DNA from 3 places in the Lysinibacillus sp. FSL K6-0057 genome. Region 1 is predicted to be linked to each of the others. Evidence: riboswitches for the same ligand, from Rfam matches in the RefSeq annotation. Region 1 holds a riboswitch; each other region holds the start of a gene.

The links. A riboswitch is a leader RNA that binds a small molecule or an ion and turns the genes downstream of it on or off. The one in region 1 is predicted to bind cobalamin.
Region 2: linked by a shared signal. The riboswitch ahead of MHB40_RS02675 (ABC transporter substrate-binding protein) and the one ahead of MHB40_RS12490 (glutaredoxin) in region 1 are both predicted to bind cobalamin.
Region 3: linked by a shared signal. The riboswitch ahead of MHB40_RS11495 (hypothetical protein) and the one ahead of MHB40_RS12490 (glutaredoxin) in region 1 are both predicted to bind cobalamin.

Annotation. Positions count from the first base shown of each region.
Region 1 covers NZ_CP152047.1:2,552,636-2,563,141, reverse strand. The annotation lists partial or broken gene MHB40_RS12535 (cupin domain-containing protein) at 1-75, opposite strand, end outside; gene MHB40_RS12530 (PaaI family thioesterase) at 249-740, shown strand; gene MHB40_RS12525 (hypothetical protein) at 883-1,815, opposite strand; gene MHB40_RS12520 (hypothetical protein) at 1,949-2,293, opposite strand; gene dut (dUTP diphosphatase) at 2,403-2,840, opposite strand; gene nrdF (class 1b ribonucleoside-diphosphate reductase subunit beta) at 2,853-3,716, opposite strand; gene ltrA (group II intron reverse transcriptase/maturase) at 3,833-5,614, opposite strand; gene nrdE (class 1b ribonucleoside-diphosphate reductase subunit alpha) at 6,473-8,566, opposite strand; gene nrdI (class Ib ribonucleoside-diphosphate reductase assembly flavoprotein NrdI) at 8,563-8,922, opposite strand; gene MHB40_RS12490 (glutaredoxin) at 8,919-9,143, opposite strand; cobalamin riboswitch at 9,260-9,438, opposite strand; gene MHB40_RS12485 (hypothetical protein) at 9,739-10,398, opposite strand; gene MHB40_RS12480 (hypothetical protein) at 10,392-10,506, opposite strand, start outside.
Region 2 covers NZ_CP152047.1:556,638-567,143, reverse strand. The annotation lists gene MHB40_RS02695 (heterodisulfide reductase-related iron-sulfur binding cluster) at 1-335, opposite strand, end outside; gene MHB40_RS02690 (cob(I)yrinic acid a,c-diamide adenosyltransferase) at 710-1,273, opposite strand; gene MHB40_RS02685 (adenosylcobinamide amidohydrolase) at 1,285-2,745, opposite strand; gene MHB40_RS02680 (iron ABC transporter permease) at 2,742-3,743, opposite strand; gene MHB40_RS02675 (ABC transporter substrate-binding protein) at 3,740-4,708, opposite strand; cobalamin riboswitch at 4,846-5,029, opposite strand; gene MHB40_RS02670 (acyl-CoA dehydrogenase family protein) at 5,087-6,754, opposite strand; gene MHB40_RS02665 (long-chain-fatty-acid--CoA ligase) at 6,756-8,258, opposite strand; gene MHB40_RS02660 (MerR family DNA-binding transcriptional regulator) at 8,251-8,640, opposite strand; gene MHB40_RS02655 (hypothetical protein) at 8,606-8,848, opposite strand; gene argS (arginine--tRNA ligase) at 8,894-10,506, opposite strand, start outside.
Region 3 covers NZ_CP152047.1:2,342,836-2,353,341, reverse strand. The annotation lists gene MHB40_RS11500 (translation factor GTPase family protein) at 1-95, shown strand, start outside; gene MHB40_RS11495 (hypothetical protein) at 246-1,001, opposite strand; cobalamin riboswitch at 1,228-1,412, opposite strand; gene MHB40_RS11490 (hypothetical protein) at 1,536-4,730, opposite strand; gene MHB40_RS11485 (hypothetical protein) at 4,727-5,395, opposite strand; gene MHB40_RS11480 (hypothetical protein) at 5,346-6,755, opposite strand; gene MHB40_RS11475 (DUF2399 domain-containing protein) at 6,737-7,942, opposite strand; gene MHB40_RS11470 (PH domain-containing protein) at 8,093-8,473, opposite strand; gene MHB40_RS11465 (hypothetical protein) at 8,585-8,974, shown strand; gene MHB40_RS11460 (methyl-accepting chemotaxis protein) at 9,095-10,339, opposite strand; gene aspA (aspartate ammonia-lyase) at 10,499-10,506, opposite strand, start outside.

The sequences.
Region 1 (10,506 bases):
CGTTTTTAAAAGCTGTGCCGACTTCCCTTCTTCTTGATACCAGCCCTCCCCACCTGTCACTAATAAAATTTGTCCAACTTTATGGGAGTGCCAAACCGAGTTTTCTTCATAGTTATGCTTCTAGTTTAAATAATTTAAAATAGATAGAATATTTAGATTTTTGTTGATGGAATGGAAATAATTAATTATACTTAAATGATTAACGCTCGTTTAGAAACAGATAATACTAGAGTATTGGGGAGAGCAAAATGGAAGAATTAAGCGTAGAAAAAGCAATTCAAGATATTTATCCGGATGACATCGCTTGGTGTTATGGGTGTGGCCGACTGAATGATGATGGTCATCATCTGCGCACGGGTTGGCTAGAAGAAAAGACAATCACCATCTATACACCTGAATCAAAATATATGGGGATTCCGGGATTTATTTATGGTGGTTTAATTGCTTCATTAATTGATTGCCATGGAACAGGGTCAGCGGCGCTTGCTTTGCATCGTAAAAATGGACATGAAATTGGTGATGGAGCGGAGCCACCTCGATTTGTAACGGCTAACCTTAATGTAGATTTCCTGAAGCCAACACCACAACATGTTCCATTAAAAGCAATTGGGACTGTTGAAGAAATTCATCCGAAAAAATGGAAGGTTGAAACCGAAGTTTACGCTCAGGATACGCTTTGTGCTCGCGGTACAGTAGTTCTTGTCGTAATGCCTAGTACTTTTCTAAATAAGAATGATTAGCCCTTCTCAAAATCAAAACAAGTTAGCCCTTAACAAAGGTTAACTTGTTTTTAAACTTACTACTATCTTTCTTCCTGCACTTAGGTCTCAATAGACAGAACGAATTAATCTTTTCTTCTCCATAACTTACAAATTCAACTGTTTAAGCAAGATTGAATTGGCTTTGTTTCTCATAAACCCAAGCTGCCATTACATTTATATCGTCGAATCCGAATTGACCCATTCCCCAAAAAGGTGTCATGACGGCTAATTGTCTGTGACCATCATCTCGTGTTCTTTGACCTATACTAAAAGGCTTAGGCTTCTGGCTAGGGTCCATTCGTGTAGAAAAACTAGCAGGCACTAAGCCTGTATTATAAGGAGCAAACTGGAACCCTAACACATCTTCAAAATGCTTTTGTAATTTAAATTTTCCCCTTTGTATGCCTACATAAACGAAACTAATATTTAATGGCAACGTATCATACATATTTTTAATAATATTTATTCGAGTTGTGTCTTGAGTATCATAATATTTATAATAGGATTTCAAATCGTCAAACTTTCCAGAAACTATATAGGGAAAATCATTTTTACTTCTTTTTGGTAGAGGGTACCAATCAAACATTGCGGTTGCTCCGTCTTTAGTATGTAAGGGATACGAAGAATAGTCTGTATTACTTTGAAATAAATCCAGAGTAGAGAAATCCATATTTGTTTCCAGTAGCTTAGCTAAACGAATTTGCATTCTCATGGTTGGGTAAATTTTTCTATCAACTTCCCAGCTTATAGGGATACCTCTATTTTCTAAACTACTATTGATGGCTGTCAGGAGCGCAGGTGAAGCTTCATTATCTGTTACATACCATCCGTTTCTATAATCCTGTTCAGCATCGATGTAATGTACATAATGATTGTGCTTCGTTAAAAAATTTAGTCTGCCCTCTAGGTTTTCTTGATAACCAAAACGCCCTAATCCTTCCTCCATCCCAACAAAAACATAATTAGCATTCTTTAAATTCCCATACTGAAAAGAGGTTTCAAATACCTCCAGCTCATCTTCTGTTAAATAGTATTTTTCATTCTTCCTATTCATTTTTTATCCTCACTATCTTAATAGAATAAACTCTTCTCCTTAAATAACAAAATAAAGAAGAGCACATATCATTCGTACTAATATATGTGCTCTTCTATTCATTCATTAAAGCGTTTTTAATGGATTTACAAAATCATGGAACGGTATTACTAATAACTGTCACAAAGCCATTTCTCGCAGCAGTTCCCATTAACGAAAAAATGGCATCACTAGCTGTTTTGTTAAACACATGCCATTGGTCAACCGTTGCATCATAAATCAAAACGTCTGGCTTTCCAGTCAAAGGTTTGTCTGAGGATTGTACCAATGAATAGAGATCAAAATGAGCTATGCTGCTGCCTTCTTGATTGAAGAAATCATATTGGTCCATTTTATAATAACCTCCAATCACGGTGCTGTGGACAGACCATGTGAAGTTTGCCGGCTGTTTGACCTTACTGCCTTTGTTTTTTATAAAAGTATGGTGCATTTCTTCCATATGAACCCTATCATTTCCTTCTGCTATTATAAATGACAACAAAAAAATCCTGCATCTTCGCAGGATTTTTAAGTAAACTTTATGAAATTTCTATTTGTATATAGCCAAGCTATTTCGTACCACTTGCTCCAAATCCAGATGCCCCACGGACCGTTTGAGATAATTCATCTACTTCCACTAATTGAATGGATGGAACAAATTGAATAACCATTTGGGCAATACGCATGGATTTTTCTACGATAAATGGTTCTTGACCATGGTTGATTAAAATAACGCCGATTTCGCCTCGATAGCCTTCATCTATTGTGCCTGGGCTATTGAGTACAGTTACACTATGCTTTAATGCTAGTCCACTTCTAGGTCGAATTTGTGCTTCTGTTCCCTTAGGTAATTCAATCTGAATACCTGTTTTAACGAGTTTGGCTACGCCTGCTGGAATCTCTATGGCTTCGATGGAATAGAGATCCATGCCCGCATCACCAGGGTTGGCTTGTATTGGTAGCATGGCATCATCGTGAATTTTTTTGATTTTTACTTCTAGATTCATTGTGCTTCATCCTTAACGATTAAAATTGAATGTGTCATCTGTGATCGGCGCAACTTTTGCCTTGGCATAGGTAGCACCCTTTTGTGAAAAGAAATCATATGTGGAGCCTTCATTACGAATACCATTCATCACAATCGGATTGACTTCCTCTTCTGGGAACATGGCTTCAAAGCCGACATTCATTAGTGCTTTATTAGCATTATAACGTACATACGCTCTCACTTCAGGCGATAATCCTGTTTCCGCATAAATATCATCGGTATATTTCATTTCATTTTGATATAAATCTAATAATAGCTCATAGCCCCATAAATGTAGCTCTTCTTGTTTTTCCTTTGAAAATTGCTTGAATAGATTTTGAGCAAAAAATCCAACTGCTACACCATGGATAGATTCGTCGCGCAAAATAAGTGAAATGATTTCAGCACTGTTTCGTAGGAAGCCTTGTCCCCCTAAGTACAATGGATAGAAAAAGCCAGAATAGAAAAGGAAGGATTCGAGCATGACGGATGAGAACATTGCTTTCCATAAACTCTCTGGATTGCCTTCTTCAATACTATTATAAATATCTGCAATTTTATTTGCCTTATACTGTAGGAATTCATTTTTCTTGACCCACTCAAATAGCTCGTCTATTTCTTCATTTGTACAAAGCGTTGTGAAAATATAAGAGTAAGATTTGGCATGGATGGCCTCAAATGCATCAAAAACAGTTAGGACAGCCTTCTCCTGTAAATCGTCTGTATAAGCGGCAACACGATTCATCCCTATATTTGTTTGTACAGTATCTAGTAAGGTTAATCCTGCAAATACTTTTTTATATGTGTCTTGATGCTCAAAGCTTTTCCATTGCTTAATATCTTTACTGACCGCAATTTATTGCGATAGGTAAGCCTTTGAAGTTATCTCCAGCTTTTCCCCCGCACCAAACCGTACGTGATAGTTTCCTATCATACGGCTTTCCATCAAAACTTTTTGATGTAGTAATTTATTTATATTTTGTTATTTCCGACTAAAACTCTTAATTCATTTAATTTATCAAGTTGTTTTTTATCTAACTTACTTTTATTCATGTAGTTTGAAATTGTTTCTTCTTTTGTTGAGTGTATAAGTTTATGAATATCCTTACTTACCCAAACAAGATTTTGATATGAATCATCTCCACCAACACTTTTCATAATCTTATGATGTAGTTCCATATTGTTTATTTGTAATGATTCGTTAGCGACAAAACATTTACCCTTTTGGGCTGCCATTAACGATATACAATTGTCATATAGTTCTACACTCATAGTATTAATTTTTACCTTTATCAGATATTCAATTAAACTTGTTTCAGAAAGTTTCTGATGAATCAGGTTTCTTCCTTTTTCAGTGTAATTACATATATCTGGATTAAATCTTAAAGGTATTTTATTCGTGCAACCATATACAGGGAAAATTGTTACTTTTCCAACTGTTATTAGTTTGTGTTTGTATTGACCATATCTTTGAAGATAAAATTTACTTCTACAATCTTCATTAGTTAAATGATGTTTCAATCTATTATACATGACCTTTCTAAGCAAGAAGTCGATTTCTCTCATATCTTTAGTGATATGAGAAGCCACTCTATAGTAATTGTGAATTCCAAGTATCATAGAATTCAATTTTTGAACTTCTTTACCCGTAGGTATTTTTTGTATAACTTTTACTTGATGCACTAAATTTTCATATACATTAGCTTTTGCTTTATTTGACATTCTACTATAACAAACATATTTAGATTTCTTCTTGATAGCTTTCATTTTAATTCCTAAAAACACCGTATAATTCTTTCTAAGATTAGTTATTTTAGATTTCTCAGGACTAATATCTAGTTTGAGTCTTATTTTTAACCATTCTTTAACAGCTATAAATACTTTTTGTGCTGTTTCGTAATCTCTGCAAAATACTTTAAAATCATCTGCATATCTTACGAAGAAGAATTCTTTAAGGTTGGTTTTTTTTTTTAGTGCTTGTTGTTGATTGCCGATTTTAGTATATGGAAACTTTGCTTCGAAAGTTTCCCATTGACTACTTAACCACCAATCTAATTCATTTAGAACTACATTTGATAATAGAGGACTAATTATTCCACCTTGAGGTGTCCCTTTAGTCATTTTACCTTGTCCTTCAACTTCTGAATTTAGTATTTTTTTAATAATACTAAGCACTTTTTTATCTTGAATACCTATAGTCCATAGTTGTTTCATGAGCTTATTGTGATTGACATTATCAAAGAATCCTTTAATATCAATGTCCACCACATAATTCATGTATGCATTGTTTATTAACGCTTGTGCCCGAGCTATAGCATGTTCAGTACCTCTATTGGGTCTAAAACCATAACTATGCTTATGAAATTTTGCTTCACAAATCGGTTCAAGAATTTGTTTAATGCATTGTTGTATGATTCTATCGTGCATACAAGGAATACCTAGTGGTCTTAAACCTCCACCATTCTTAGGAATTTCAACACGTCTAACACTTTTAGGTTGATAGTTTTCAAAACGTTTTCGAATATCATGAACGAATAATTTTTCATCCATTTTGTGAATATCCGATAAAACTAAACCATCAGTTCCTGCTGTATTTGAGCCTTTGTTGTTTTTAATGTTTCTGTAAGCTAACATGATATTTTGTTCACTTATGATTAAATCATAAAAGTTTTTGAAATATCTTCCATCTTTAGATTGTTCGTATAGTAAGTCTAAAGCGTCTTGTATATTGTAATATTCGTTGTTTCTAAGCAACTGTCTTTTCTTCTTTTTAGTCGTCAGGTCTACTAATCCCCCTTCTAATATAAATATTAGAGTGGTTTCGTATCTTCTTGTCTTACTCGAATCCTGTATAAATGAATTTACAAAATATCTACTTCATACTTGTTTTGACTAGAGGCTATCCCTAATATGTCATTACAACATATTTCAAACGGTTCGTGCCTCCGCTTTCACTTGCATTAAGAATAGTTATACAATTTAATGTTTTCCTATTCAACGTTTCATAGAAAGCAAATTCTCAACGTTGCAAGCTTCCCTTGTTCCGTTATCACTATCTTTACATATATCCTTAGGTTGTTGGTATAAGCCTGTAAGCTTGATAGTGCCTGTAACACTATATGGATTTTCATACGGAAGAATCTTACTAATCCACACTTACACCGCAACTTCGGCGGCAAATGCATTTCTACATTCAGTTCCTATAGACTCGTACATTCCCAACTTCGTCAGTTCTTTTGAACATCCTAACCATAGATATTTTATAGACCTCCGACCTATCTGATACAACCTTTACCTCTAAAGGTCTTTCCTTGTCTATTATTTAACCAACATTAGGGTATCATTCAGCCGACTTCACCGAGCTTTTAACAATCAATTATTTGCTTAATATCATGCTAATCGGAGTATTAAGGGAAGCATTTCAAGGCGTTATCCAATCATTCTACTTCTCGTGATAACAGTTATGAATTGATAAATCAATTCACTCTAACCTTGTGAATTTCGGTTAGAAACAAGTCGCACCTTCAGGAAACCAAATTTGCTTCCATTGCTGATCCCAAAATATTTGGGCAAGCTCACTTGTTGCTTTATTCCAATTGACGGCCTCATAGATTATATTTGACATGCTACACACTCCTCTAAGCTTTGTAATCGTTGACGAACATAGTAAACAGACTTAATGCCCTTTACCCATGCATAAATGTATACTTTAGCCAATTGTTCGGTTGTCCAATTGTCTGTTACATAAAGTGTCATGGAAATACCTTGGTCAACGTGTTTTTGAGAAGCTGCGTATAAATCAATTAAATCATACGGATTTACATCATATGCCTCCACATATAAATGGCTGTTGTCATTTGTTAGATGAGGCATTGGATAAATCGTTCTACTATCAGCATAATCACGAACCTCTACGCGCTCTGTACATGGTGCGATTGAAGCCGTACAGCTACGAATATATGAGATACTGCCAGTTGGGGCAATAGCCAAACGATAGGAATGGAATAGACCGTATTGCATTACATCCTGCTTTAACGTTTCCCACATCTTGTTCGTAATGATTGGAATATTGCCAAGTGCTTTCAACACAACAGGTGAAAGTTCTTCTTCAGTCTTAGTTATATATTGGTCAAAATAGCTACCTGATGCATAATCACTGTCCTCAAATCGGTAGAAGGTTGCAGCTTTTTCTTTCGCCATTTCCATCGAAGATTTCAGTGAGTAATAGTTCATCGCTTCCATAAAGTGATCCATGAAATCAATCGAATCTTTTGAGCCGTACAAGATGCCCTCCGTCACGAGATGCCCATGGAGGTTCATACAGCCAAGCCCTACAGAATGCATTAATTGATTGGCTTTTGCAACTGACGGTACATTCTTGATATGTGTCATTTGTGACACATTCGTTAATAAGTGCATGGCTGTATCGACTAATGCGCCGAAATCATTGACTTTACTTGCTGCATGGATATCAATAGACCCTAAGTTACACGATACATCGAGTCCATAGTCATTTGGTTGATCTTGGTCCGTAATAATACTTGTCTCTTGCACTTGCAGAATTTCGGTACAGAGATTGGACATTTTTACGCGACCAATGTTTTTTAAAGGATGTACCTTATTGACATTATCATCAAAGATTTCAAACGGATAGCCCGATTCAAATTGTGCTTTTTTCACCTCTGTGTAAAGCTTACGTGCATTCAAACGTTTAATTTTACGAATTTTAGGGTTATCAAGTAGCTCGTAATACATTTCTGAGATGGAGATCTCAGACATACGTTTGCCATATTCTTTATATATATCATATGGGCTAAACAAAACAATATCTTTATCGCGTTTCATCAGTTCGAAGAAAATACTAGGTATAATAATTCCTGTTGAAAGGGTTGCGAGGCGAATTTTATCATCGGCATTCGGTTTTTTAGATGAAATGAAATTTTCTATATCTGCATGGAAAATATTTAAATAAACAACACCAGAGCCATTTCGTTGCCCTAGCTGATTCGAATAACTGAAAGAATTTTCTAACAGTTTCGCAACTGGGATGACACCACTTGCACGATTCAGTATCTCTTTAATTGGATCCCCTAAAGGGCGTAAATCTGTTAAGTTGACCCCAACCCCACCACCAAGGCGTGATAGCTCTAAACAATAGCCAATGTTTTCGGCAATACTATTCATGGAGTCATCCATTGATAATTTAAAGCAGCTTACTAATTCACCACGTGCTTTCTTGCCACTATTCAATGCAGTTGGTGTGGCAGGTTGATAGGCTTCCATCATCGCTTCGACAGAACGTTCTGCTAAAGCTGTGTTGCCTTGAGCCAAATACAAAGCAATAATAACAATACGATCCTCATATTTTTCTAAAATCTCTTCGCCGTCACGACTTTTCATAGCATAGCTATCATAAAACTTGCTGGCGCTCATAAAGGATGGGAATCGGAAATTATAATCATAGGCTTTTTTATACAACTTCTTAATAAATTCCATTTCGTACATGTCGATAAATGCTTTCTCATAGTAGCCCTCATCAACTAAATAGCGGATTTTTTCCTCAATATCTATAAAATAACGCAAACGTACGTTGACATACTCTAAAAAGTAGCGGCGCGTAGCTTCACGATCTTTTTCTAACTCAAGTAATCCAGTTGTACTATAACGATTCAGTACGTCATTATTAAGCTTTAAATAGGTTTTCATCTCATTACCCTCGTTTCATAAAACGTTTGTATTGCTTCATAATCTGTTTGATTGCCTCGTAAATCTAATTTCCTTACTAAGGGTACATGATAGGTAGTAGCAATTTTCTCACCAGCAGCGCCAAATACATGATGGCCAAAGTTACTATTGCCACTGGCAACTACTCCTTTACAAAAATCTCTGTTTTTTTCTAAAAAGCGTTGCACCTTCGCTGGAATGTCACCTAAACCATCTGTGTAGGTAATTAAAAGATACGGCTTATTCAGTCGCAATTCTTCAGAGAGCTCGATAGCTTCTGCCTTTAATTTGGATACAACATTTCGGACATTGCCTGTACGACTTGCATAAACGATCATAGGGTAATCAACTCAATTTGAGAAACAATTTCCTGAACATCTCCTATAAAGGTTTCATTCATTTCTAAAACAGGCACACTTAAAAAACCTGCATCTATAATGGTTTGCTTAGCTTGTTCATCGTGATCAATGTTAACAATTTCTGCTTCAAGTCCTGCACGTTGTAATTCAGATTTTACCCACAGGCATTTTGGACAAATTGTTTTCGTATAAAGTTTCATAGAAATCCCTCTTTTCATAAAATAAAAAGGCTATCTCTTTAAGAGAGATAGCTAAAATGGAAACGTTAACATACTAAAAATACCGACGTTCCCATCTCTTAATCCCCGAAGAAATGATTAATTTGTTTTAGAAAGGCAGGTCTCCTGGCTTTGCTTCATTCTCTGATTTCCTTCCCATGCGCATGCACAGTGGATGCTATCATCGTCAGCTTAACAGTTGCGGGGACAGCGTCGGAATTGTACCGAACTTCCCTTTTAAACTACATATAGTAGTACCTTAGTAAAACGAACACAATATATTGTTGTTGTTCAATAGTTTTAAGTTTACCATCCTTCAAATGAAAAGTAAATCTAGATTCTAAACTTCTTTATTTTTGGATTATTCAGTATTTTTTATTATGTAGTTCGAAATAGATTATCACTAATTACTTATACCTAAACAAAATATATATTTTAAACGATGTACGAGATTTTCTATTAAAATCTATCTACAGTAAATCTATTCATTTATAGAATGCCTAAAATAATCTTGAATAGCTATGGAAACAGTCTATATTCTGAAGAAAAATAGACTGTTTGACACTAGGAACATCTATTAGTGCTTTTCAATAAACAGGGCCAATTCCTTATAAAATTCCGGCGTTGCTGCAGAATTTGTATGAAATTGAGGATTATATTTGGATAAAAGCTTATATAATTTAGTTGCAGTTAATAGATTCTGTTCTCTATCGTAAGCCCTAAAACGATCATAGACCTCTTTCACTTTCCCATTTACTGAATGAGAAAAGTAATATTGCACTTCTTTATCCTCTAAGTAGTCTAGTTGCCACTTGTAACATATTAAATTTGTGAGGAAAAACATTTCTAATGCTGGCATTTCCCCACCTTTCATTAGCAATGTCATGCCATAATCAAAGGCATTTTCTAACCATTTCACTCCATGACGGTCCCTGTAAAAACGAATTAATTTTTGTAGACCATGCCCTTGTTCTTTCACAAGATACGAGTGAATATTCGTATTTCCAGCATTTCTTTCCCATTCATCAAGAGAAAATTTATATTTTCTTATCAGTTTCATCCAAAGCTTTTGAAGTTTTTCTTCAGAAATAGCGTGTGTTTGTTTATTCCATTTTAACAGTATCTCTAAATATTCTAATACAAAGCATCTCTCTAGCTCAAAATGATCCAAATTTCTAAATAGAGTATCTTGATCAATATCAATGCTATCTTCTAAAATTTTTTCATCTATCAGCATTCTATTGCCCCGACTAACTCACGTTTTATATTTAGATAGGCATAATTAATATTTTTGTAATCATCAGGATTTTCTTGTATTAATATTTTGATATAAACTTGTAGGGAA
Region 2 (10,506 bases), 2.0 Mb from region 1:
AATGTAAAGACACCATAGAAAATGCCTAGTGGCAGATGTGACTCTGGTGCTAGTCCTTTCCAGATTAAATCAATTGCCCCTAACTGCACCATCAAAAATCCATAGAAAAACATAACGTGAATTAAACCACTCTTTGGATCCTTTAATAGCTTATTTTGACCAAATACATTGACCATAATATAACGAAGTCGTTCTTTAACACTTTCATCAAACTCAACCTTTTTCCCCAATTGCACATACTTATAGCGTGTTTTCAACAGGTAGAAGAACAATCCTACTGCATAAAGCACAACCACGACTGTTAAGACAATGTTAGCAATTAATAATGGACTCATGGTTGGTCCCCCCTTTAGTTTGTCGTAATTTTCTCTCTTTGTGGCGAATTTGCTAGTTCATACAGAAATGTACTTCACTTTATCATTATATTCCTATTCTAATAAATGAGTGAGCATTCAGTCAACATAAAACGGAAATATTTCTGATAATTTTATATTCTTACATTTTACAAGAAAAAAAGCCACCCTGAATTTTTCCAAGGTAGCATTTTTTTACTTTCCTTATCAATTATACCTTACCGAATGTTACATATTCAGTAGACGTTTGAACATTTGCTGAAGAAAGCAAACAAACCTCTATCCCCTATAAAGGAAGGAGGCTTTAGTATCCGACGTTTTATTATGTGTACAAAAACATTTACTAAATCACACTTTTATTTTTTAAAAACATTCCCGCTACGAATATACTCAACATCTGCTACTTTTAATCGTGCATTTACAACACGTGCAGCTGCAAATAAATAATCTGATAATCGATTTAAGTATTTTTGCACAACCTTTGGCACATCTTCAACCTCTTTCATTAGCGTCACCATTTCACGCTCTGCTCGACGTGCAACTGTGCGCGCAATGTGTAAAGTTGCAGCTGCTGGTGCACCTCCTGGTAAAATAAAACGTTGTAATGGTGGCGCTTCGTCTGATAGAGCATCTATACGAGTTTCAAGTACTTCAATCGGTTGCTCTGTTAACTTATATTGGCGTTCTTTCATCACATTGGCAAGGTCTCCACCAGCATCGAACAGCTCATGCTGAATTGTCTCTAGGTCTGTTAAAATATCCTTGAAAAGCGCTTGATCTAATTCACTTACAGCCTTCCCAATAAAGGAATTTAATTCATCAATTGCCCCATATGTTTCAACACGTAAACTATCTTTATCAACACGTCCTCCAATAAGACTTGTTTTCCCCGTATCGCCTGTTTTCGTGTAAAGCTTCATTCTCTCATCTCCTAAAATTCATTTTTATAATTCCTAATCGCCTGAACTGTTGTTTCATAGACACCCTTTGCAATCACTTTACCAACGTCCGTAATGGGGCCACCATACAGCATTTCTTCCCCTTTTTGAGTCGCTGCAATTAACAAACTATCTGTAGCAGTACCTGTCGCAATAGTCCCACTCCGCTCATCACGAATATTTTCTGATTGCAACGCCTTGGTTTTTGCCTCAGTTGCTGTCATCAATGCCTGAAAAAATGCCTCTTCGGATAAACAACCATTAATAATAACCCATGTATTAATAGTACCAATATATGGATCATCTTGTCTTTCGTGAACACGAGAGACATCAACTGCATTGCCTACGCCAGCTGTTACAGCTACGATTATACTGCCAAAAGGTGCTGAAAATTCATTAATTGCCACTAGCGCTGTTGGTACTGCTGTTAGCATCACAACAGTATTTGTAGGAGAAAAATTCTCCCTTTGCATAAAATCACTAACTTCTCTTTTTACATCACTGATGACATAATCACCAGGAACTGAGCGATTTAATAAGCAATTATGCCAACCAATACCCGGGTTATGAACGGCAGAGGATACGGTCTTTATAGGAAGCTCTGATGTAAGTTGAACATAGTGTTCCGTTATCATAAAATGCTCTTTTTTAATGACAGCTCGCTGTTGGTAGTCAGTTGCTGCAGGCATCATTGTAATTTGCGGTTTTGGTATTTCAGGGTGTGCATATGTAGTCACCCGCGCTTGATAAACTTCTTCAATTTGAGAGGCAATTAATACTTCATGTGGTGCCCCAAGTGCTCTCACTTGCCCACTCTCCATAAGTAATAATTCATCGCAATAAAGCGAGGCTAGATTCATATCGTGTAGTACCATAACAACCGTTAAACCACATTCCATCGCTTCCTTCCGAACCATGTCTAAAATTTGACGTTGGTGTGCAATGTCTAAATGATTAGTTGGTTCATCCAGTAATAGAATTTCTGCTGTTTGAGCTAAGGCCTGTGCTACAAACACTCTTTGTTGTTCACCGCCAGATAAAAATTCCATAGGCGTATGCTCATATCGCTTTACACCTGTTTGTAGCATGGCATGTTGAACAGCCTGCTCATCTTGTGCAGACCAACTTGAGAAAAAGCCTGTTTGATGCGGGTAGCGCCCTAGTGAAACTGCCTCTCTCACACTATTCGAGAAAGCATTTGCATGAAGCTGTGGTAATACAGCCATCTTTTGCGCCAAAGAACGAGCATTATAAGAAAGAATATTTTGTCCATCAATCGAAATAGTTCCAGCAGTAGCTGGTAAAATACCACTCATTACTTTTAATAATGTGGATTTCCCGCTACCATTCGGCCCTAGAATGCCAAGAATTTTCCCTTTTTCAACAGTAAAACTAATATCCTTGACGATTGGTACATCTTCATAGCCACCTGATAGATGTTCAACAACAATCATGCCCGTACCCCCTTGCTTCTTCGCTGCTTATAAAAAATATAGGAGAAAACAGGTGCTCCAATAAATGCCGTAATAACACCAATTGGTAGCTCTCTTGGCACAATGATTGTTCGTGCTACTAAGTCGCAAATAATGAGTAATGTTGCACCATTGAAAAAAGATAATGGTAATAAGTGGCGATGATCTGAACCCCAAATCATCCTTGTCATATGCGGCACCACTAATCCTACAAAGCCAATTGTGCCAGAAACCGCTACAGCTGCTCCGGTTAGCATGGAGCCACCTGCTAATATCAAATATTTACTACGCTTCACATTAACACCTAAATGTTTTGCTCGCTCTTCACCATACAACAAAACATTTAGCTCTCGTCTTTGCGTCCATAGCATAATTGAACCTACAATAACAAATGGAATGATCATTTGGACATATGGCCAACCACGCATCGATACAGAACCAAGTAACCAGCCTATTACCTGACGTAATTCTTCACCAGATAAAGCAATCATTAATGAAATAAGGGAACCTAAAAATGAACTAAAAATAACACCTGTTAATATCAATGTTTCCATTTTCAATGAACGGTCTACGAGTCTAGCGAAGCTCATGACAACTACCATCGTGATGATAGCACCGATCATACTAAAGGTTGGTAGAGCATACAAACCGACGACAGGGATAGAAATACTAAAAAAGATTGTTATAACAGCACCAACAGAAGCCCCTGATGAAACCCCTAGTGTGTATGGGTCTGCTAATGGGTTTTTTAATAAACCTTGGAATGCGGCTCCAGCAATAGCTAGAGATGCCCCCACTAGTCCCGCTAACAACACGCGAGGCAAGCGAATTTTCCAAAAGATATTGGCGGCTGTTTCATCAGCCGCCTTATTCCACAATACTTCTAATGGAATATGAACTGAGCCTATCGCTACGCCACACCAGATGCTAATAAGAAGAAGCGTGCATGTTAGTGCATAGGCTAGTGCTATTTTTTTCACTTAAATACCTCAGGATAGATCGCTTTTGCTAATTCTTCTAGACCTTCTGCTAAACGTGGTCCTTGACGACTCGTTGTACTTTCATCTACCTGTACAATCGCATTATTTTTTACGGCATTAATAGTATCAAAGCCCGCACGTTTTGGTATTTTCGTTAAAATATCTGGTACATAATGATATGTCACCACAATGACATCTGGATTTTTTGCGATAATTTGTTCTGCATCAATTTTATACCAATTATCACCATCTACAGCTACATTCTCTGCATTGATCATTTCAAGCATTGCGTTCATAAATGTGCCATTGCCAGCTGTATAAATATCTGGCTCATCCGATGCTTCGACTAACACTTTTTTTGGTTCAACATCCTTGACTTTAGTCAAAACTTCTTCTACTTTGGCCTTCATATTAGCAACAATTTTTTCAGCCTCTGGTAATTTCCCTGTAGCACGACCAAGTTGCTCAATTGTCGTATATGTTTCATTAAAGTCTTGTGCATTTCTTACTACAAACACTTTCAAACCTGCTGATTCAAGCTGTGCAATAGCCTCTTCTGAAAGAGACATGCTAGATTCGTGTGAAAAAACGATATCTGGTTTTAAGGCAATAATTTTTTCAATATCGTATTCCATTCCGCCAACCTTATCCTTCTCAGCTGCCTCTGGTGGATAATCGTCGTTGTCAGTAACACCAACTATTTCATCATTTAAACCAAGTCCAAAAAGGATTTCAGTGTTACTTGGAATAAGTGAAACAATTTTCTCAGGAGGTGCTTCAAGAGTAATGTCCTTGCCAAGGGCATCTGTTATAGTCATTGGGAATGTTGCTTCATCCACCTGTGCTGTTTCTTGCTGTGTTTGCTGCTCAGTAGCTGGCTTGTTATCTTTTGCTTCCTGTCCACAAGCAGCTAGCAAGCCTACTGCTAAAAATGCTGATAATCCTATTTTCCAAAATTCCTTCATGTGAATCCTCCTTCGTTGATCCGTGCGACATTTCACTTTATTCTGCATCAAAATAAAACCCCTCATCTTTGAATGATGAGGGGGGCAAAATCGCACCAAAAAACTGATACAAAATCCACCACCCTATCCTCGTAGGTTGTCATGTCTGTTATAAAGGCAGGTCTCCTGGCTTGTGCTCCTTGCGATTTTTCAAGCCTTCCCGAAATCTTCAGTGGCATCATTTGAAAAAACTCACACTTACAGTGGCGGGACCGCATCGGAATTACACCGATTTCCCTTTTCACTTTACTTAAGTAAAGAACCTTTACAATATTCAGTTGATTTCATTATACATGAAAATGAAAGAAGTCGCCTCCATTCAAGACGACTCCCAAGCTATTATACAATTTCAGAAAAATATTGAACTGTTTTCATTTGAGCACCCATTTCTCTTAATGACCACGTCTGCTCTAAATAAACGTCCGCTAGTTTTTCATATTTCCCACCAAATTTATGCGCCCATTCTACTGCTACGACGCTTTCATAAAGATGAGCCATTTTTTTCGCCATATCTTTTGCTTCAAAAGTTTTTGTTGCCGCGTCTAAAGCGCTAAAGATTTGTAGTTTCATAGCCATATTCGCCAATTGTTCTTTAACGATTTGTACTAACGAGCTGTTAGCTAATTTTTCTAAGCGTTCCTCCATCTCCTGTACAAACAGTTCATGTGCATGAAACTTATCTACTAACCGAATGAGTTCTAAGGCCAAAATATTAGCCGTCCCCTCCCACACCGTCAACACTTGTGCGTCTCTTAATAAGCGGGGCGTTACAAAGTCTTCGATATAGCCATTACCTCCGTGTAACTCAATTGCCTCACTAGCATAATGAACGGCTTGCTCTGCTGTTTCCTTTTTCATAATGGCAATATATAAGCGATTCATAATAAGGTCTTGCTGTGTTCCCTGTCCACTCGTCACTTTATCGTATAATTGAATAAGATCAAAAACTGTCGCTACTTCCACATGCAACTTAGCCGCAAATTTACCTAAAGTATCCTGAACCATAGGGTATTGTGTTAAAGGCTTACCAAATGCATAACGATTGGTTACGTAATGTTTTGCCTCTAAAAAGCCACGACGCATAATGCCAATTGAAGCTACTGCATTACAAATTCTTGAGAGATTTAGTGCTTCTAGCATGTAATAAATCCCTTTATTTTGCTCCCCTACAACATAGGCAAGTGCACCATCAAATTCTACCTCACCTGAAGGAACTGCTCGAACGCCTAACTTATCTTTCAGTCGGCGAATACGAAGATGATTGGCTGTTCCATCTTCTTTGTGCCAAGGAACTGCAAACAACGTTAAGCCTTTGGAACCTGCTGGCGCATCTTCTAGTCGTGCCAACACCATCGCTACTCCACACATACCCGCATTGGATGCGAAGTATTTTTCACCATATAGGCGATACGCAGCGCCATCCTTTCTCGCCTCCACAACATTCGCGCCAACGTCTGAGCCTCCTTGACGTTCTGTTAAAAATGTCGCACCTTCATATAACTCTGTGTCACCTGTTGCACAAACATGAGGTAAGAAACGCTGCTTCACCTCTTCATCCGCATAATGATCTAATAGGTAGGCAGTAGCCATCGTCAATGTCACGGGACAATAAAAACCAGGCTCTGCATGAGACAATAAGTAACCTTGCGCAAAGCTATAAACATAATTCCCCTTGTGACCTAGCTGTGGAATATCCTTGTGCACATAGCCGACAATACCCGTATTATATGTCTCTTCAATCGTTTTCTTATAGCCATCATTGACCCAAACCTCTGATATCTCTTCACCATAGGCATCATACCTTTGAAGGCGAGGCTCCCCCTGCCGATCTGTATACTTTGCCCTCACATCAATGTCACCTGCACATAGCTCTCCAAAATCTGTTAACTCTCGATGGGCATAGGACAAAAACTCTTTATCTAACATCATTTCTAATATTTTTTGAAGCGTTTCATCCTCTGTAAAAAAGTTCGTAGTACGCATTTCTTCTTGTTGTAATACTTTCATACTATCTCACCTCTTGCCCCTTCAAAGATTGTTTTAATATTTTACCTGATGCATTGCGTGGTAGCGCTTCCACTTTTTCGAAAATACGTGGTATTTTAAACTTTGCCAGATGTTCCTCTAAATAAGCTTTCAGCGCTTCCTCATCAATGTCTTGTTTAGCGGAATATACTGCCTTTACAGTTTCCCCCCATTGTGGATGAGGTACACCAATCACAGCAACTTCGAATATCCCTTCAAAGCCTAATAAGCAATCTTCAATTTCTTTCGGATAAATGTTGACACCACCCGAAATAATGACATCCTTTTTACGATCAACAATCCAAATAAAACCATCTTCATCCTTACGAGCTAAATCTCCTGTTTTTAACCAACCGTCAATGAAGGTCGCATTCGTTGCCACTTCATCCTTATAGTAGCCAAGCATATTGCCCTCACCTAACAAAACAATTTCCCCTACTTCGCCAACATTTACATCTTCTCCGTTGTCATTCACAATACGCAACTCTGTACCAAGCGGCGCCCGCTGCCCTATACTTCCAGCCTTTGTTTCATGCTCTTTGCCAAATAATAATGAACCACTTGGTCCCGCCTCTGTTAATCCATATACACAAGTTAAATTATTTGTTCGGAATGCCTGCTGAATGAAATGAACTTCATTTTGGGATAATGGTGCCCCACCATACACCCACCATTTCATTGAAGACAAATCAGCCGATTGTAATCTTGGCATCTGTGCCGTTAATAAATAAGCAACAGGTGCACCAAAGAAATGTGTGGTTTTCTCCTGTTCAATGGCATCAATGAATAAATCAGGTGTAAAAGTTGGTGTTAACACATTTGTTGAGCCTACCAATACGCCTGCCATTAAAAATAAATGCAATGGCGCCGAGTGTGTTAATGGCATCATGAGCAAAATACGGCTCTCAGGCTTTACCTCCATTTCAACAGCAATCATTTGTGCCACTGTTAAAATATTACGATAGCTAAATAACACACCCTTTGGTTTGCCTGTTGTACCAGATGTATACAAAATCGTGGAAGGGTCATCTTCATGCAGCTGGCAATCAATCAGTTGTGTGCTAGCATTTTGAAGCATTGTTTCATATTGGAGCCAACCCACTTTTTCTTGACCTGTTTTAATTTTTACCGGGATCACAGCTAGCTGTTCAACTGCGGCAAAAATAGCCTCATGAACGACAATTGCCTTCGCTTCTGCATGCTGCGCCACGTACTCTACTTCCTGCAATGTAAATTTCGCATTGACTGGTACAACAATCGCTCCGATACGCTGAATAGCAAAGTAACTGACAACAAACTCTAAAACGTTTGGCATGAAGATGATTACCTTATCACCCTGCCTTACTCCCTGCTCTAGCAAAGCATGACTGAAACGTGTCACCTGCTCATCTAAATCTTGATAGGTAACTCTTCTGCCATGACAAATAACGGCTTCATTTTTCGGATACTTACGGGCATTACGTGCTAATAAATTGGAACTATTCATCGTGCATCTCTCCCTTTAAAGTCGCTAATTTTTCACTAAACATGCCATGCATTTGTTGTAATTCATGTTTCATCTGCGTCAGCTCAGCTATTTTACTCTCAATCTCTTGAATTTTTTGTTCTCCGTATTCAACCGTTCGTTCTAATTGCTGGATTCCCGAGCGATCAAAATCAAATAGTAAAACCATCTCTTTGATTTCTTCCAGAGAAAATCCATAACGCTTGCCTCTGAAAATAAGCTTGAGCTTCGCCAATTCTTTTTTGGAAAAGGTTCGTTGATTGGTAGATGAGCGATGAGGACAAAGAAGCCCAAGTTCCTCATAATAACGAATTGTCCGTGTAGATACATTAAACTCCTTTGCTACCTCCTGAATCGTCTTCAAAACCATCTCCCCCTTTCCTAATTGGCAACAGTATACCATTGACGTTAACGTAAACTTCAACAAAATTTTCGAAATTAACAGAAAAATAAAGTTTGAAACAGCTAATATCCCACGGTTTATCCGTTTCTCTCGTCTTTCTATCCGTCACTTTTACGGTTATATCCGCCACTTGTAGAACTTTATCGTTCACTTTCAGCTTTCTATCCATTAAAAAAACCCCTAACACATTTCATGTTAGGAGCTTAAAAAGGTATTACATTTTTTCCGGTGCAGATACACCAATTAAACGTAGTGCATTCGCAATTGTTGTGCGGACAGCCGTAATTAACGCTAAACGAGCCTCTGTTAACTCTTTGTTTGAAGCATCTAATACTTTTTCTGCATTATAGAAACTATGGAATGCAGCTGCTGTATCTAGAATATAGTTTGCGATACGGTGTGGTGTACGGTGTTTCGCTGCTTCCGCTACCACTCTCGGGAAATCGCCAATCTTTTTCAATAAATCAATTTCTTTTTCTGCTGTTAACAGATTGAGATGTTCTGTTGTAGCAGCAAAGCCTTGTTCATTTGCTGAACGTAAAATAGACGAAATACGTGCATGCGCATATTGTGCATAGTACACAGGGTTTTCATTCGATTGTGAGACAGCAAGGTCAAGATCAAAGTCCATATGAGAATCGCCCGCTGTTTTGACAAAGAAGTAACGAACAGCATCTAGACCTACCTCTTCTACAAGCTCACGCATTGTTACTGCGTTCCCTGTACGTTTAGACATTTTGAATTTTTCACCGTTTTTATAAAGCTGAACCATTTGAATAACTTCCACTTCTAACGTATCGCGATCATAGCCAAGTGCTTGAATCGCTGCTTTCATACGTGGAATATAACCGTGATGGTCAGCACCCCAAATATTGATTAATTTATCGAAGCCACGGACAATTTTGTCTTCGTGGTAAGCAATATCTGGCGTTAAATATGTGAATGACCCATCATTTTTAATTAACACACGATCTTTATCATCACCAAATGTTGTAGAGCGGAACCAAGTGGCACCATCCTCTTCAAACACATGACCATTGGCTTTTAATTTATCTAATGCTACTTCGATTTTACCGTTTTCATATAGAGATGTTTCAGAATACCAGACATCAAAATTTACACGGAAGTTTGCTAGGTCTGTTTTTAATTTATCCAATTCTAAAGCTAAACCATGCTGACGGAAGAAGGCAAAACGATCTTCATCTGATTTTGCTAGAATAGCTTCACCATGCTCGTCTGCTAATTTACCTGCAATATCAATGATATCTTGCCCATGATAGCCATCTTCTGGCATCTCAGCTTCCATTCCTAATGCTTGTTTATAACGAGCTTCTAATGAGTAAGCTAAGTTATTAATTTGATTACCTGCATCATTAATATAATATTCACGAGAGACACTGTAACCAGCCATATCTAACACATTACATAAGGAATCTCCAACAGAAGCGCCACGAGCATGACCTAAATGAAGGTCGCCAGTAGGGTTTGCTGAAACGAACTCCACTTGAATCTTTTCTCCTGCACCAGCATTTGAACGACCGTAGTCAGTACCTTGCTCAAGAGCTTGCGTAATTACCCCAGTTAGGAAATCTTTACGTACTGTGATATTCATGAAGCCAGGACCAGCAATGTCGATTTTTTCAATATCTGTGCCTGCTGTATCCAGGTTTTCTAAAATAGCTTCCGCAATAGCACGAGGTGGCTTTTTAGCTAACTTCGTTAATTGCATCGCAATGTTTGTTGCATAATCACCATTTGCTTTATCCTTTGGTGTTTCCAGGTGAATCGATAATTCTGTGCCAGCCTCGACTAAGCCTGCTTTTTCAA
Region 3 (10,506 bases), 210 kb from region 1:
ACCCTGAATATAGTTCCTCTAGTATTTTTTGTGCAAAGGGCAAAGGATATACGGTTCCGTGGCATGAAGCTCAGGCAGCCATGCATTGTTTATAGGGCAGGAGTCGGCCTGCTCGCTCGGAGGCGTTTTGCTTGCTTCCGCGGGTATTCTTCGCTCAAGCGCGAGTATTTCTTGCTTGAACGTGAATATATTTCGATCCTGCATTTAAATGAAAGCAAGCCCTCCATAAAACGGAGGGCTTGTTTTTATAGTGCACCGACAGCTTTCTTTGTTGGTTTGTCCATCAAATAAGCGGGTTCTACTATCACGTAGTCATGCTTGTTCGTAAAATCAATCAGTACCTTGCCTGGGTGACTTTTTAAAATTTGCAGATGATCAATTAATTGCAGTAAGAGCTCGTGCCCATTGCCGCGTGGATGCCAGTTGAAGTGATAATCATTTAACGCTTGCACCGCTTCAATAAACTGGGCATATTCCTGCTGCACGAATGCGATGAGTTTGTCATGGTGAGGTGCCAAATCGTGTAAATATGTTTCATAAAAGCGCATGACAATCGAGCATAATAAGTCATTGACACGAGCGGCACTTAAAACAGGCTTTGGCTCCAATGTTAGACGATCAAGGTTAGGCTTTGCGCGTGTTGAATCAATGCGCGTAATTAAGTGATACGCTTCCCCATTGACTTCATAGACAATCGGATTGGTCGGCATATACATCATAAAATGATTGGTCTTTGTTTTCAGCTCATCTGTTAATGCTGCCTTTGCCAATAGATGACCGTCCACATCCCCTTTTTGTATCCAAATAATTTCTTTATTATATAAGATTTGCTCAAAGAAGCGATCGTTGCGTATCAGCTTCGTTGCTAATAATTGATCGATCAGCGATTCGACCACCATTCTTGTTTTCGCTTTCTTGGCAACTTCTGTGCGTGGTTGCTTACAAATGTTCATATCTTCATAAGGCGTTTCCAGCGTTGTCGTTACATGAATATTCGTCATACGTGCATCCCCTTTGCGTACATATTTTCAAAACAAAAAGGACTCCCTACGTTTTGAGGAAATCCTTCGCTTTATCTTCTTTCATCACACAATGCCAAACAAACCCTAAGTATGTGTGAACGAGTCCGATTGTGAACCCTTTCATTTACTATGGGCGTTTGACGTACTGTGACGAACAGAGCATTCTGTTTTGTCAACATGCCACCTCCTATTCCTCGTAGGTTACTGGTGTGTACTCATAACAGGCAGGTCTCCTGACTCATGGTCATCGCTTCCTTTCTCCTTCCCGTCCAAAGACAGTGGTTGCTGAAAAGTCGCTCACATTTACAGTTGCGGGACAGTGTCGGATTTGCACCGACTTCCCTTTTAAGCAAATTGCACGCAATTTACACCTATTACTACACGCTATTCAGTTGGTAAGGAAACGAGAATACCTCGTTTTCCTATTAAAGTATTAAAATTAATTGTAAAGGAGTGCCATTTAGAAGTCAATTCTTGCTCGTTTAAAACACAATTTCATTCACCGAAATGGTCCTACACCTTTTGGAAACCAACAATCCTACTTTGTGGGATAGATGAATTATGTTCAATGACAAATACCTTGGAAAAATGGTCGTAATAGGTTTTATCATGAGCTTTTGGAGATAAAATAATTAACTTTCGATTTAACTCTTTTGCATATAAATGAAATACTTTGTCCTTGCGTTCATCATCTAGTGCGCTATCAAACTCATCAAGTACGATATAGCTTGGGGCTATCGAGAGGTTTTGCAATAAAGCTAAGGCAAAGAGGAGCGAGCTTAACGATTCCTCCCCTCCTGAAACACCTTTACCTACTTTGCCATTTCGCGCTTTTAAGCTGACATCCTCCATAGTACCCTGATGACCGATTTTACGAGCTTTCACATAAAGCAAGTATTTAATACGCCCTGCCTTCTCTTCTATTCTTTCTTTTTCGATATGTCCCTCAAAATGAAAGATATCCATATACTTTTGGAACAACATATTAATCTTTGTTAAATACATATTAATGGTCGTTTCTAGTTTATCTTCTAAATCTGCTGCAAAACCCGCATTTTGCTCAAGAAGTATTTCAGCACTTGCTAATTCTGCATTTTTACGCTCAAAATCTTCTTTCATTTTTTCAAAATTTACTTCAGCATGAATATTGACCTTTTCTAGGCGTGCCGCTTCGAATGCTGCAGCTTTTTCTGCATTACCATGAATTAACCTTGCCTCAGACCATTTAATGGAGATGGATTCATCAACAACACATGCTTCGACAGGTAAAATATGCTCTAATTCCTGTAGTTTTATTACTAGACTTGCTTGGCTAGCCTCTAATTGTTCGATTTTTTCTTGCGCTCTCACCATACGTAGCCGACAGTTTGTTAGATTACTATTTATTAATTCAAGCTCTGATTCATGATTTTGTTTTAGTAATTTTAGTTGACGTTTATCATTGGACAGCTCCTCCAATTGCTCTGTCCATTGCTGATGCTCTCTTTTGGAATCATAAATGGTTTTGCGTAATTCTTTTAACATTTGTTCCATTTGCTGTAACTGGATTTGTTGCTCTGCCACTGCCCCTAGCTCCTCATAAATGCGGCACTCCTTCTCTAGCAATTGCAGCTCTTGAAAATGTTCTGCCTGATGTTTTCTAGCTGTTTCCCGCTGTGCCTCCATTTCCACTTGCTCATCATAAATTGCTAACAATTGCTCTGTTAAAGCTTTCTGTTGACTTTCATAGGCATGCAGTTCGCTTTCCTTCAATAGCGTACTTTCAGCCTGTTGAATTTTGCGTAAGTCTCCATGCAATTGGTTAATTTGCTTGATATTATAATCATACTGCGCATTTAACTGTACTTGACGCTCTTGCAAGTTGTTTAAGTTACTCGCCTGGTCTTGTAAGGTTTGTTGAATAGCTGCATCACTTAGAATAAATTGCAGTTGTTCCTGTGCGCCTCTAGCACCACGTTCATCTATAAGCGTACCTGCCTCAATTCGAGGCGTCGAAGTGAAAAATTGCTCGATCCACCACAATGCTTTATTGGCATAGTTTTGTAGTTGCTCAGATAGTCCGCTACGCATTTGTAATCCTAAATGAGGGATATTGTCAATCATACGATTCGGTATGAGCTGCTTTAATGAAACATAATACAAATCATTCAGTGGCTTATAGCTCACCGCATTATAAAAAATAGCGTATTTAATCGCTTCAATACTTGACTCTAACTTTAAAGGCGCACTTGGTGTCAACGAAATTAAATCACGTAATGTATATGCCTCTATACCTTGTCTATGCAAGTCTTCTAGTCCTTGTTGTTGACGAGCAGATCTTACTTTATTTTGTTGTAGCTGCTGGATGATTTTCTGCTTCTCTTGGATGGCGGAAGATAATAACTGTTTTTCCTTTAAAAATTGATGTTGCTGGAGATTTGCAGCATCTAGTTGACTTAAAATAAAACGGCTACTTTGATATAAATGGACGATCTTACGTGCTTCCACTAGATCCTTTTTCAGGTTTTCGAAATGTATCGTCACTCGTGCGCTTTCACTATTCAAAAGTCGTTCGTTATCTCTTAATTGTTGTTCTTTTGTTTTTAGTTGCTTATCTTGCTCTTCAACTTGTTTTAGTAGAATCGCTGTTGCTTTTTGTTTTTCCCAGGTTGTTTGTTCATCGAAACGTAGTCGCTTTGCTTTATCGGAAATTGATTCTAGCTGTGCAGAAAGCTCACTATATCGCCCTAGTAGTGTTTTTTCCTGCTGTACTTCCTCATTTAATAAGGTCTTTGTCTCAATAATTTGTGCTTCAACCTGTTCGCACTCATTCACTACTTGAATTAAATGTTGACCTGTACGCTCCTTTTCGTGCAACAGTAATTTTTGCTTTGTCCCTATTTGTGCTTCTTCTTCCTGCAATTGCTGAAGAATAGCTTGTGTATCAGAGCATTCATTTGAATATTTTTGCAGTAGAACATTTGTATATGTATAATACAGACGACCGTTTTCCAGAATACGTTTTTTATTATTTAAAAAGGCGTTGAGATCATTTTCTGCAATGGTTAGATTATGTTCAGCTGTTTTTACAATGGACGATAAATGGATGATTTCTTGTTTAGCTTCTCTAATTCCTTCTAATGCCGCTTCCCATTCTTTTTGCATATCAGCAATATGAAACATATTACTAAATTGACGAAATCTTTCCTCAGGGTTCATGGCGGCAAATTGGTTCACTTCTTGCTGATACCAAATTAAATGATACAAATCTGGATCAATTTTATATTTAATTTGTAAATCTTCTTTGTAAGCTCCGAAATTCCTTCCTGCTATATTGCCAGAAGTATAAGATGTTATGTTCGTTAACGTATCTTCTGAATCTCCTGTTGTTATACGATACTCTTTTTGCAAGGCACCATTTTTCACAGCTTGTTGTACAATTAATTCAAATGCAATAAATGGCGGCGCATCAATGCGGGTCATGCCTTCATTTTTAAACACTAACGATAATTTCGCATACCATGCTTCATTTGCTTGTAAATTACTCGAGCGTAGCCCTTCAATATCTACTTTTGCAGAATATAATATCGCCCCTATGCAAAACGTTAATGTTGACTTTCCGACACCGTTTGGACCTGTTATTAATACGTGTTCATCAGCTTCACCTAGTATCACCCTTGTTGGAGGATAGTCACGTACGCCCTGTATTTTCAACACGTAAGGAATCATTCTTTGTCCTCCACATGTAAATTATAACGGTTAAAAAATTTCATCACTTCTTCTTTATTCAACTTTGTTTCTTGCGCAAATTCGACTGTACGACGTAAAAAAGATTCGGAGAATAAATGAACACCTATTGTTGTTAATTGATATGCCTCTTCTGAAGATGCTTCATAATCTTCAACAGCTCCCACCTTTTTTAATTGGTCGATATTACTTTTCATTCTTCTATTAGCATTTAAAGACTCATGGCCAAAATCAACTAAAATTTGATGTACTAATGTAAATTCATGGCCTAATACTTCTTGCTGGTAAAACATATAGAGTAAAATCGCCAATGCTTCACTACTCAATGTAGATTTTGCATTTTTCGCTGTGATTCGCATCATAACAACAACACGATCACGCCTTTCATCATAAATAATTTTGAAATAGCGATTTAAAGCTCCATTTACGCGATCTATAAAGGATTGCAAAGCATTGTCGTCATTTTTTATACCTAATAATTTTTCTAACTCCTTCCGACGCAATCCATAATTCGCTCCCTTAATAGAGGCAGATGATGAAAACAGTAATTGCATAAAAGCCAATTCTTCCTCTGTCGTTAAATAGCCTTTTAGATGATCAATCATCGCTAAAGAGCTTATATATGGTATATCGTTTGTCGTCATCATTAATCCACTCCCATTCTTTTTCAAAGTTTGCCGTCTCCGCTTTAGGTGACCTGTCTATTTTTTTACTGCTCGTTAAAGCAGAAACAGCGAGCATTGATAAAACGGCATCATGCCATTTGTTCGAGCTAGCTTGCACGATTAATTCCTCTATTTCACTCTCTCCATGGTCATCTAAGTAATTTTCTATTTTCGTTGTGTCGATTTGGGCCTTTGTCATTTGCCAAGCAGCTTGATCAAACATTTCTTCAATGGAATCTCCCACCATTTCCACTTCTCTATATTCTGGCTCCTCCCGGTCAATGATATCGCCCTCACGTTTTGGCTCATAGGTGGCTAAATAATGGATAGCATCATTAATATCTTGATGTCCTATAGGTGCAGCAAACTTTACCGGCATCCACATGCCATCAAATGTTTCTTCTTCATATTGATTTTGTTCCATAAAGCTAAAGATATCATGTGCTGTCGGAATATTACTATGCAAGGGTGGGTTATACATCGCCAAGATGAAATTTCGTACTTTTTCAGGGGAAATAGCCTCTTCCATCGGTGTTAATTGCATCGTAACGAAACGCACATATTTAGTTAATACGCTTAAACTTAATGTTGTGCCCTTTGTAATGGCTGCCGTTCCACGGTGCATCAAGTCACTCATTACAAGACTTTCCTCTATCGTTTGGAATTGTGCTAAACGCTCCGTCAATTTTTCCTCTAGCCCCAACATTAACTGATTGATTTTTTCTAGTTGTGGCAAGGCATTGCGATCAGCCAAAAATTCAAGCTGTCTATTTTCTAATTGCTCAACGGCTTGCTCTACATTATAAATCATCGACGCAATTTTATTTCCACCTGAAATGCCTTTATCATCATAGGCTGCACTAATTTCTGCATCACGTCTTGCCTGAAATAGTGAACGGCCAATATCATCTTGTAAATAATAAGCAAGTGCATCATTTCCCATACGAATTAAGCCATCCATCATACGCTTGCCTCTGTCCATTAATTTAATTTGCCGCGTCTGCTTTACAACCCAATTATTGCGTTCTAAAATATGGAGCACACGTTGAATGTACTGAAGCGTCGGTGGCTCAGAGTCATTCCCATATGTATGGCGGTAGCGATAATAAAGCGTATCTTCATGATCGATCGGATCTCCAATACCTAAAGATGCCGTATTTAATAATTGAATAATATTTAAAAAGCGGATAATTTCCATTGGTGAATCATACATTTTTTCCGTGCTCAAGTCTTTTAAGACAGCTGACAGAGAAGCTAAATCTCGCATTGATTTCATAAATTCAGCTGAAAAATAATCACTGTGAAAAATCGAAATGGGTGCATTTACATCCACATTTTCCATTCGTTCACTCCTCCCAATTGTTGCTCTTGCTCATGACGATTTTCATGCTGAAGCCACTGCTCGTAAGTTTCAATATCCGTAAAAATTTGCGAATCTCGTCCAATAATTTTAAAGGGACAAGGAAGAAGCTGAATAGCTTTTTTAGCAATCGTTAGTCCTGCCTCATCATAATCCGTCCAAATCAGTACTTGTTGTATGGAACTTTTAAGCAACTGTTTGATAAATTGCTTATGAGCGGATCGAATTTGCCCATCCAAACAAAGCACAAATGAATGGCTTTCTCGTAGAAATTCACTTTCCGTTGCCATACGTGTTAAAATAGCCCTATTTTCCACAAGCCATAGTGTCGTGTTGGAAGTTGTAAATGTCGTTTGTAACACTGTATTATCTGTTGTTGCATGAACTGCACCAAGATGATAGGAGGCTAGCTCTGATTGTGCATGTCCAGTAAAATAGATTGGCACGATTTTCCCTGAGCTTACAAGGCCATAAGACGGGGCATCAATGCCTAATTGTGCGAGATGGGCTAAAAATTCCTCTCGCTCCTGATCAAACATTTTCGAACCACCAATTCGATCTTCATATGTCGCACCTATTTCTTTAAAGTCAAATAAGTCTTTTTGCTGAGCAAGCTGGTACATAGCAATACAAAACTGCATAAACTTTAATTGCTTTACACGACTCCAATAACGAGGCATTGCTTCCGCTGACAGTGCATGTAGAAACAGTGGCGACATTTGTAGGTCATCCGCTTGCTTTCGTAACTGTTCTAGTTGTAGCTCATATTGCTGTTGTTCTTTACTTTTACGATATTTAAGCGCAAACAGATAGGTGGGACCCATCCGATAGACATCATCTTTGATACTTATACCATCTACATGATAACGAATCTCTCGTATTATCCACCCTTCCTGGAGCCAGTCCTGAATCGTTTCAAATGGTTCATTTAGTAGGCGATTTACTTTTGGTGAAAATTTATATTTCACAAGCTCCTGAGGAATAGTTGTCTTCCAAATGGGCTGCTTTGCTACTTTGATTTGGGCAACCTTTTTGTAAATACGTGCGGACCTTCTTACAATCGTTACTGTTTGAATAGGCCCTTGGTATTCAACCTTCTCAATTTTTTCACCTGCCCTCAAAACAACTTCGTTTAAAAATTCAATTGAGGTCTTTTCTTCATATTCCACTATAGATTCCCCTTTATCTCTTCAAGAGACTATTTATTGCTTTATTATACTATGTTGGACAGGGTATTACTTATCGAATTAACGAAGGGCTAGTCCTCTACAACAAAAAAAGCCTCACATAAATGTGGGCTTTCATAACCTATTGAATCCTCACGTCCCCAAAACATACTGCGCTAAGACGCTTTGCACTTTATAAATATTCGTCGCCTTATTGAAGTTTTTTTGAATCGGTAACGGACTGCCAGACACCCATATTTTGAGCTCTGCATCTAAATCAAATGTACCGGCTGTTTCTACTGAAAAATGAACGATATTTTTATAGGGAATGGAATGATATTCCGTTTTCTTGCCAGTCACCCCTTGCTTATCGATGAGGATTAATCGTTTATTGGTAAAAATAAACGTGTCTCTAATAATTTTATAGGCATTCTTGATTGTCTCGTTTGGAATTAATAAATCATGGACCTCCTCCTGTAGTTTTTCTAAATTCACCTCGCTTGCATTGCCGATTAATCCATCAAATAAGCCCATTATCTGTCCCCCTTTCGCTGTCGTTTATTTAATGTATTACAAAAAAGTAAGAGCTACGACAGAAAATGGTGGTATTATTTAGCATATAGAGGGGGTGAGCGGTTGCGAACAATGATGATTGCTTTATTGTCTCTAATAGCCGTTGTTTTACTAGGATGTAATGAAAAACCAGATGATGCATTAGCTAAGGTCAGCATTTCTATTGGTGCTAAATTTAACAAGGTGAACACTGATTTTTTTAAAGAATATACGGATGAAGAATCACTTACACTATTCCAACAAGTCATAACAACAGCGGTCAAAAACGAGGGTATTGTCAATATGGCTACACCTGAATATGATGTACAAATAGTGGATACGGCAGGAAACAAATATGGCTATCACCTTTGGTTAGGTGATAAAGGTCAAAACAGTGGATTGATGCATGTCAAGGATACCCATTCAATTTACACAATCTCAGAGGATTTCACTGAGAAATTAGCTGCGCTGGTTCGACAATAAAAAACACTTTCCAAGTATTCTAGGAAAGTGTTTTTACGATCAATTAGTGCCATTGTGTGGCTTTTCGTAGTATTGATGAAGGTGCAGGGCTAAACAATCTTGAAAATATCTATTTCTTGTTTAGACACGGAATTGATTTGTTAACTTTTGTAAGTTATCGGCTTGAACACTTAAATCCTGTGTGACATGATTAACAGCTTGCATAGAGGCTGTTTGCTCATCCATTGAATGTAACACAGCTTCTGTATAATTCGATAGCTTGCCCATGCCAGCTGCGATGGTTGTCACAGTGGATGCCACTTCATTGGCGCTGCTTGAAAGCTGTTCAGCTGTCGTCGAAATATCCTCAAGCTGACTCGTCATCTGACTAACATGCTGTGAAATCGTGCCAAATGATTTTGTTGCCTCGTCAATGACATAGACCCCCTGTTGGACATTTTTCAAATCATCTTCCACTGATGAGGCTACCTGTTTTGTATCACTTTCTATTCCCACAACTAAATCCACAATTTGTGTAGCGGAATGCTTTGATTGCTCTGCTAATTGGCGCACTTCTTCAGCTACAACGGCGAAGCCTTTACCATGCTCTCCAGCGCGTGCTGCTTCTATCGCTGCATTTAATGCTAATAGATTGGTTTGATCCGTAATAGCTGTAATCATGTCTGTCATCGATTTAATATCTGACATTTTAAGGGATAATTGCTGCATCAGTCCGCTCGTTTTTTCTGTTGAAGAGGAAATGAATTGCATTTGTTCTTTTGCCACATGTAAAATATTCGCACCATTTCCCGCTATTTCGCTGGCATCTTTCGCATGCACGAACACATCTTGTGTGGCTACTGTAATTCGCTCAATTCCATCAACGGTTTCTTGCATAGACTGGGCACTATCATTCGCCGATTGTGCCGCTTGCTTCAAGCCGTCTGACGTCTTCTCCATTTGTTGATCGACTTCTTCCACAGCTAGCGTAATTTCATTTGTACTTGCCGATAATTCCTCAATGCTTGCGGATAAATCCGTAGAGCTGTGCGCAATTTTTTGTGTCATTGTTCGTAATTGTCCCTGCATCTCTAAAAAGGATTGTGCTAGTTGAGAAATTTCACCATTGTCACGAACTTCAATGACAACTGTATCTAATTGGCCTGCCGTAATCCCTTGTGCAGCTTCTGTTATTTGTTTGATAGGCTGTATCACTTTGTAGTGGACATACACCGTGTAAGATAGTGTAATAGCGATTCCTACAATCGTTAACACGGTAGAAAACCAATCTAATGTCGTTACATTGGCTAAATCGATGAATAAAATAATAATCATTAAAACATTTAAAACGGAAAAGCCAAGTAAACTCTTTTTTCGTAAACTCATAACAAATTCCCCCAACTAAAATATGTCTTCCATACCATTATTATAGTTGAATAATCCTGAAACGCATAAGGATACGCTCTATTTTTATATGAGGAAAGGTCTACAAAAAAAGACTGTAGACAGCCTTTTAGGGCATGTCTACAGTCCATCATTTTCGCTTTATTTTA